2 linked regions of the Variovorax paradoxus genome follow. The protein of the gene in region 1 interacts with the protein of each later gene in a pairwise test. Links are inferred from orthologs where the notes say so. Each region holds a gene or a part of one and is shown in the gene's direction. Other genes may lie near its edges. The genes, in order: hflK and ftsH.

What was found.
Region 2: the proteins of hflK (region 1) and ftsH interact in binary tests that used the Escherichia coli proteins (3 or more experiments, as listed by UniProt). The link is inferred for Variovorax paradoxus from one-to-one orthologs.

The regions. Positions count from the first base shown.
Region 1 is NZ_JAUSXL010000002.1:5,103,739-5,107,007, reverse strand. The notes cover bases 110-3,061. They hold hflK (FtsH protease activity modulator HflK), read left to right. Parts: upstream 110-879; coding sequence 880-2,244; downstream 2,245-3,061. Other genes in these bases: hflC (protease modulator HflC), read left to right, coding at 2,261-3,061; hflX (GTPase HflX), read left to right, coding at 110-805. Also shown: more of hflX, read left to right, coding at 1-109; more of hflC, read left to right, coding at 3,062-3,166; QFZ47_RS27835 (DUF2065 domain-containing protein), read left to right, coding at 3,191-3,269.
Region 2 is NZ_JAUSXL010000002.1:4,565,773-4,569,088, forward strand. What follows is about bases 310-3,308. They hold ftsH (ATP-dependent zinc metalloprotease FtsH), read left to right. Parts: upstream 310-850; coding sequence 851-2,767; downstream 2,768-3,308. Other genes in these bases: QFZ47_RS25130 (RlmE family RNA methyltransferase), read left to right, coding at 310-671; folP (dihydropteroate synthase), read left to right, coding at 2,828-3,308. Also shown: more of QFZ47_RS25130, read left to right, coding at 1-309; more of folP, read left to right, coding at 3,309-3,316. UniProt on the Escherichia coli protein: Acts as a processive, ATP-dependent zinc metallopeptidase for both cytoplasmic and membrane proteins. Plays a role in the quality control of integral membrane proteins.

The DNA.
Region 1 (3,269 bases):
GCTGCAGGTCGAGCTTGCCCGCCTGCAGTACCTGAGCACGCGGCTGGTCCGCCGCTGGTCCCACCTCGAGCGCCAGACCGGCGGCGCGGGCGTGCGCGGCGGTCCCGGTGAAAAGCAGATCGAGCTCGACCGCCGAATGATCAGCGAATCGATCAAGCGCACGCGCGAGCGCCTGGCCAAGGTGCAGAAGCAGCGCGGCACGCAGCGCCGCCAGCGCGAGCGCCGCGAGACTTTCAACATCTCGCTCGTGGGCTATACCAACGCCGGCAAGTCGTCGCTGTTCAATGCGCTGGTCAAGGCCCGCGCCTATGCAGCCGACCAGCTCTTTGCCACGCTCGACACCACCACGCGCAACCTCTACCTGGGCGACGCGCGCAGGCAGGTCTCGATTTCCGACACCGTCGGCTTCATCCGCGACCTGCCGCACGGCCTCGTCGACGCCTTCAAGGCCACGCTGCAAGAGGCCGTCGACGCCGACTTGCTGCTGCATGTGGTCGATGCTTCCAATCCGCATTACCCAGAGCAGATGGCCGAAGTGCGATCCGTTCTTCGCGACATCGGTGCGGACGCCGTTGCGCAGCTTCTGGTGTTCAACAAGCTCGATGCTCTTGAAACCGCGCAGCACCCGCTGCATCTGCAGGACGACATCGAAGTCGACGGCGTGCAGGTTCCGCGCATCTTCCTCAGCGCCCGCAGTGGCGAGGGCGTGCCGCTCCTGCGAGCCGAGCTGGCCCGCCGGTCGGGCTCCATGGGCGATACGATGACCCCAGAGGCCGACACTGAATTGCACGATACCGCCAATTGATTGGGCACAATCCCGCCACTGACAAGAGAACGAAGCGAATGAATGCAAAGCCAGCGTGGAGAGGGTTTCTGGGCATGTTCAACCTGAACGATGGCCGATGGGGTCGCGGCGACGAGCCGGCGTCCAACGGCGACCGCCCGACGGGCAACCGGCCTCCCGACGCAGACCCGCCGGGCGCACCAACGCCACCGCCCTCGGGCAACAACAACGGCAACGGCAACCGTCCCCGCGGCCAAGGCCCGAACCAGGGGCCGCCCGACCTCGACGAACTCTGGCGCGACCTCAATCGCAAGCTGGGGGGCTTCTTCGGTGGCAAGGGCGGCGGCAATCGCCCCACTGGCAACGGCGGTGGCGGCAATGGCTATCGGCCGGACATGAAGAATGCAGGCTTCGGTCTCGGACTGGTGGCGGCGGTTGCCGTTCTCATCTGGCTCGGTACCGGCTTCTTCATCGTGAATGAAGGCCAGCAGGCCGTGGTGACGCAGTTCGGCCGCTACAAGTCGACTGTGAATGCCGGCTTCAACTGGCGCCTGCCGTACCCCATCCAGCGTCACGAAGTGGTGGTGACCACGCAGATCCGCTCGACCGACGTGGGCCGCGATGCCATCGTGCGTTCGACCGGCCTGCGCGAATCGGCCATGCTGACCGAAGACGAGAACATCGTCGAGATCAAGTTCGCCGTGCAATACCGCCTGAGCGATGCGCGCGCCTATCTGTACGAAAGCAAGTCGCCCTCCGAAACCGTGGTGCAGGTGGCCGAAACCGCCGTGCGCGAAGTGGTCGGCAAGATGAAGATGGACGCGGCCCTTGCCGAGGAGCGCGACCAGATCGCGCCTCGCGTGCGCACGCTGATGCAGACCATCCTCGACCGTTACAAGGTCGGCGTGGAAGTCGTCAACATCAACCTGCAGCAAGGCGGCGTGCGGCCGCCCGAGCAGGTGCAGGCCGCCTTCGACGACGTGCTCAAGGCCGGACAGGAGCGCGAGCGCGCCAAGAACGAGGCCCAGGCCTACGCCAACGACGTGATCCCGCGTGCCACCGGTACCTCGTCGCGCCTCAAGGAAGAGTCCGAGGCCTACAAGGCGCGCATCGTTGCGCAGGCGCAGGGCGATGCAGGGCGCTTTGGCGCGGTGCTGGCCGAATACCAGAAGGCGCCGCAGGTGACGCGCGACCGCATGTACACCGACGCCATGCAGCAGATCTACGCCAGCACCACCAAGGTGCTGGTCGATACCAAGCAAGGCTCCAACCTGCTGTACCTGCCGCTCGACAAGCTCATGCAGCTGAGCGGCAACAACCCGGCCGCAACGCCGGTCGATGCGGCCAGCCCCAGCGTGGCGGGTACCGCGCCCGCCCAGTCGTCAGTGATTCCGGTGGCGCCGCCATCGAGCGAGAGCCGCGCCCGCGATGGCCGTTCGCGTGATCGCGACGTGCGTTGAAAAGGCCAGTAAGAACATGAACAGAATCGGATTCATCGCTTCGTCGATCCTCGTGCTGCTGGTGCTGCTGAGCTCGACGCTCTTCGTCGTCGACCAGCGCCAGTTCGGCGTGGTCTACGCCCTGGGCCAGATCAAGCAGGTCATCACCGAGCCGGGCCTGAACTTCAAGCTGCCGCCGCCGTTCCAGAACGTGTCGTACATCGACAAGCGGCTGCTCACGCTCTCCAGCCTCGACACCGAGCCCATGCTCACGGCCGAGAAGCAGCGCGTGGTGATCGACTGGTACGTGCGCTGGCGCATCACCGATCCGCAGGCCTACATCCGCAACGTGGGCCTCGACGAAAATGCCGGCGCCACGCAGCTCAACCGGGTGGTGCGCAACGCCTTCCAGGAAAACATCAACAAGCGCACCGTGCGCGACCTGATCTCGGTGCGCCGCGAGGCGCTGATGGCCGACGTTCAGCGCGAGGTGCTGGCCGTGGTGAAGGGTGCCAAGCCCTGGGGCGTTGACGTCATCGACGTGCGCATCACGCGTGTCGACTATGTGGAAGCCATCACCGAATCGGTCTACCGCCGGATGGAGGCAGAGCGCAAGCGCGTGGCCAATGAACTGCGTTCGACCGGCTTTGCCGAGGGCGAAAAGATCCGCGCCGACGCCGACCGCCAGCGCGAAGTGATCGTGGCGAACGCCTATCGCGATGCCCAGAAGATCAAGGGCGAGGGCGATGCCCAGGCTGCTGCCGCCTACAGCGAGTCCTTTGGCCGCGACCCGCAGTTCGCGCAGTTCTACCGCAGCCTCGACGCCTACAAGCAGAGCTTCAACAAGAAGAGCGACGTGATGGTGCTCGACCCGTCGTCGGACTTCTTCCGCGCCATGCAGAGCGCCGGCACGCCCGCAGGCAACGCGCCTCCACGCCGCTGACCCGGCATCCGGGCCGCTGCCGCCGTGAGCGCCGAAATCTTCTGGAGCGCGCTGGCGCTGGTCCTGGTGATCGAAGGCATCCTGCCTTTCGTCTCGCCGGGCG
Region 2 (3,316 bases), 540 kb from region 1 along the record:
CCATGAGCACCAAGGCAAAGAGCAAAAAAGTCAACAAGGCGTGGCTGCACGACCACATCAACGATCCGTACGTGAAACTGGCCGCGCGGGAGGGGTATCGCGCCCGCGCCGCCTACAAGCTCAAGGAAATCGACGAGTCGCTCGGGCTGGTCAAGCCGGGCCAGTTGGTGGTCGACCTGGGTTCCACCCCCGGAGCCTGGAGCCAGTACCTGCGCCGACGCATGTCGCCCGCGGGCGCCGCGGCCGGCGAGTTGAACGGCACCATCATCGCGCTGGACATCCTGCCGATGGAGCCCATCGAGGGCGTGACCTTTCTGCAGGGCGATTTCCGCGAGACGGAACTGCTGGAGCAGGTGCTGGGTGCAATGGCCGGCCGGAAGGCCGACCTGGTGGTTTCCGACATGGCGCCCAACCTGTCGGGCATCCATTCGGCCGATGCGGCCCGCGTGGCGCACCTGATCGAGCTTGCAATCGACTTCGCCCGGCACCATCTGAAGCCCGAAGGAGCCTTGGTGGCCAAGCTTTTTCATGGCGGCGGCTATGACGAACTGGTGAAGCTGTTCAAGGCGAATTTCCGCACCGTGAAGCCGTTCAAACCCAAGGCTTCGCGCGACAAATCGTCCGAAACTTTTCTTGTCGGCATGGGTCTGAAGGCTCAGGAAACGCTTTGATACCTTGAGGCCAGCCCCCGGGAAAGCGCGCCTATGGGGCGCAAACCCTTGTCAAGCTATGGCTGCTTTAGGGAAATGCCCGCTTTTCGCAGCTTGAAAAGCCTAAAATGGGGCGCAATTGCGTATCCATAGCGCGTTCTTTTCACAATCTTGTCACGCGCTTTCGACTGGAGCTTCGTTTGAACAATCAGTGGTTTTCCAAAGTTGCCGTATGGCTCGTCATTGCCATGGTGTTGTTCACTGTGTTCAAGCAGTTCGACACCCGCGGCGGCGTCGGTTCAGGGACGGTGAGTTATTCGGAGTTCCTGGATCAGGTCCGAAACAACCAGATCAAGAGCGCCGTCATTCCCGAAGGCGCCGGCGGCGGAGAAATCGTGGCCGTCACCAATGAGGATCGCAAGATCCGTACAACCGCCACCGTGCTCGACCGCGGCCTGGTGGGCGACCTGATCGATCACAACGTCAAGTTCGACGTCAAGCCACGCGAAGAGGGCTCGCTCCTCATGACGCTGCTGGTGAGCTGGGGGCCGATGCTGCTGCTGATTGGCGTCTGGATCTACTTCATGCGGCAGATGCAGGGCGGCGGCAAAGGCGGGGCGTTCAGCTTCGGCAAGAGCAAGGCCCGCATGATGGACGAGAACAACAACACGGTCACTTTCGCCGACGTCGCGGGCTGCGACGAGGCCAAGGAAGAAGTCCGTGAAGTGGTCGACTTCCTGAAAGACCCGCAGCGCTTCCAGAAGCTCGGCGGCCGCATTCCGCGCGGCCTGCTGCTGGTCGGCCCGCCGGGTACCGGCAAGACCTTGCTGGCCAAGTCGATTGCCGGCGAAGCCAAGGTTCCGTTCTTCTCGATTTCGGGTTCCGACTTCGTCGAAATGTTCGTCGGTGTGGGCGCGGCCCGCGTGCGCGACATGTTCGAGAACGCCAAGAAAAACGCCCCCTGCATCATCTTCATCGACGAAATCGATGCGGTGGGCCGCCAGCGCGGCGCCGGCCTGGGTGGCGGCAACGACGAGCGCGAACAGACCCTGAACCAGATGCTGGTCGAGATGGACGGCTTCGAAACCAACCTGGGCGTGATCGTGGTGGCTGCCACCAACCGCCCCGACATCCTGGACGCCGCGCTGCTGCGCCCCGGCCGCTTCGACCGCCAGGTGTATGTGACGCTGCCCGACATCCGCGGCCGCGAGCAGATCCTGGGCGTGCACATGCGCAAGGTGCCGCTCGGCCAGGACGTGAACCCGAGCGTCATCGCGCGCGGCACGCCCGGCATGTCCGGCGCCGACCTGGCCAACCTCTGCAACGAGGCCGCCCTGATGGCCGCACGCCGCAATGCGCGCGTGGTCGAGATGCAGGACTTCGAGAAGGCCAAGGACAAGATCTTCATGGGCCCCGAGCGCAAGAGCATGGTCATGCCCGAGGAAGAGCGCCGCAACACGGCCTACCACGAGTCCGGCCACGCGCTCATCGGCAAGCTGCTGCCCAAGTGCGACCCGGTCCACAAGGTCACCATCATTCCGCGAGGCCGAGCCCTGGGCGTGACCATGAGCCTGCCGGCGCAGGACCGCTACAGCTATGACCGCGAATACATGCTGAACCAGATCAGCATGCTGTTCGGCGGCCGTATCGCCGAAGAAGTGTTCATGCACCAGATGACCACCGGCGCCAGCAACGACTTCGAGCGCGCGACTTCCATTGCCCGCGACATGGTCACGCGCTACGGCATGACCGATGCGCTGGGCCCGATGGTCTACGCCGAGAACGAAGGCGAAGTGTTCCTCGGCCGCTCGGTCACCAAGACCACCAACATGAGCGAGCAGACCATGGAAAAGGTCGATGCCGAAGTGCGCCGCATCATCGACGAGCAGTACGCGCAGGCGCGCCGCCTGATCGAGGAAAACAGCGACAAGATGCACGCCATGGCCAAGGCCCTGCTCGAATGGGAAACCATCGACACGGAACAGCTCGACGACATCATGGCCGGCCGCGCACCGCGTCCGCCCAAGGACTGGACGCCGCGCATTCCGCCGTCGGGCAGTGGCGGCAGCGGCGGCACGCCGGCAGTCAATCCGGATCCGGCACCCACAGTTGCCTGAAGTGCATCCGGTGTTCAACACCAACGGGGCCATGGGCCCCGTTTTCGATGAAGGTGCCGCATGACGATGGCTCCCGCAACGGTCTGGCAGGCCGGCCGTTTTGCAATCGATCTCGCGCAGCCGCGCGTGATGGGCATCGTCAACGTCACCCCCGATTCCTTCTCCGACGGCGGGGCGCATGCCTCGACCGAGGCCGCGCTGCGGCATTGCGAGCAGTTGCTGAAGGAGGGGGCCGACATCCTCGACATCGGCGGCGAATCGACCCGCCCCGGCAGCCCGGCCGTGCCGCTCGATGCCGAACTGGCGCGCGTGCTGCCGGTGGTCCGGGAAGCTGTGAAGCTCAACGTGCCGCTGTCCGTCGATACCTACAAGCCGGAAGTCATGCGCGCGGTGCTCGAGCTGGGTGCCGACATCGTCAACGACGTCTGGGCGCTGCGGCAGCCTGGGGCGCGCGAGGCGGTGGCGGCGCACCCTTCCTGTGGCGTCTGCCTGATGCACATGCATCGGGATCCGCAGACTATGCAGACGGCGCCCATGCAGGGCGATGTG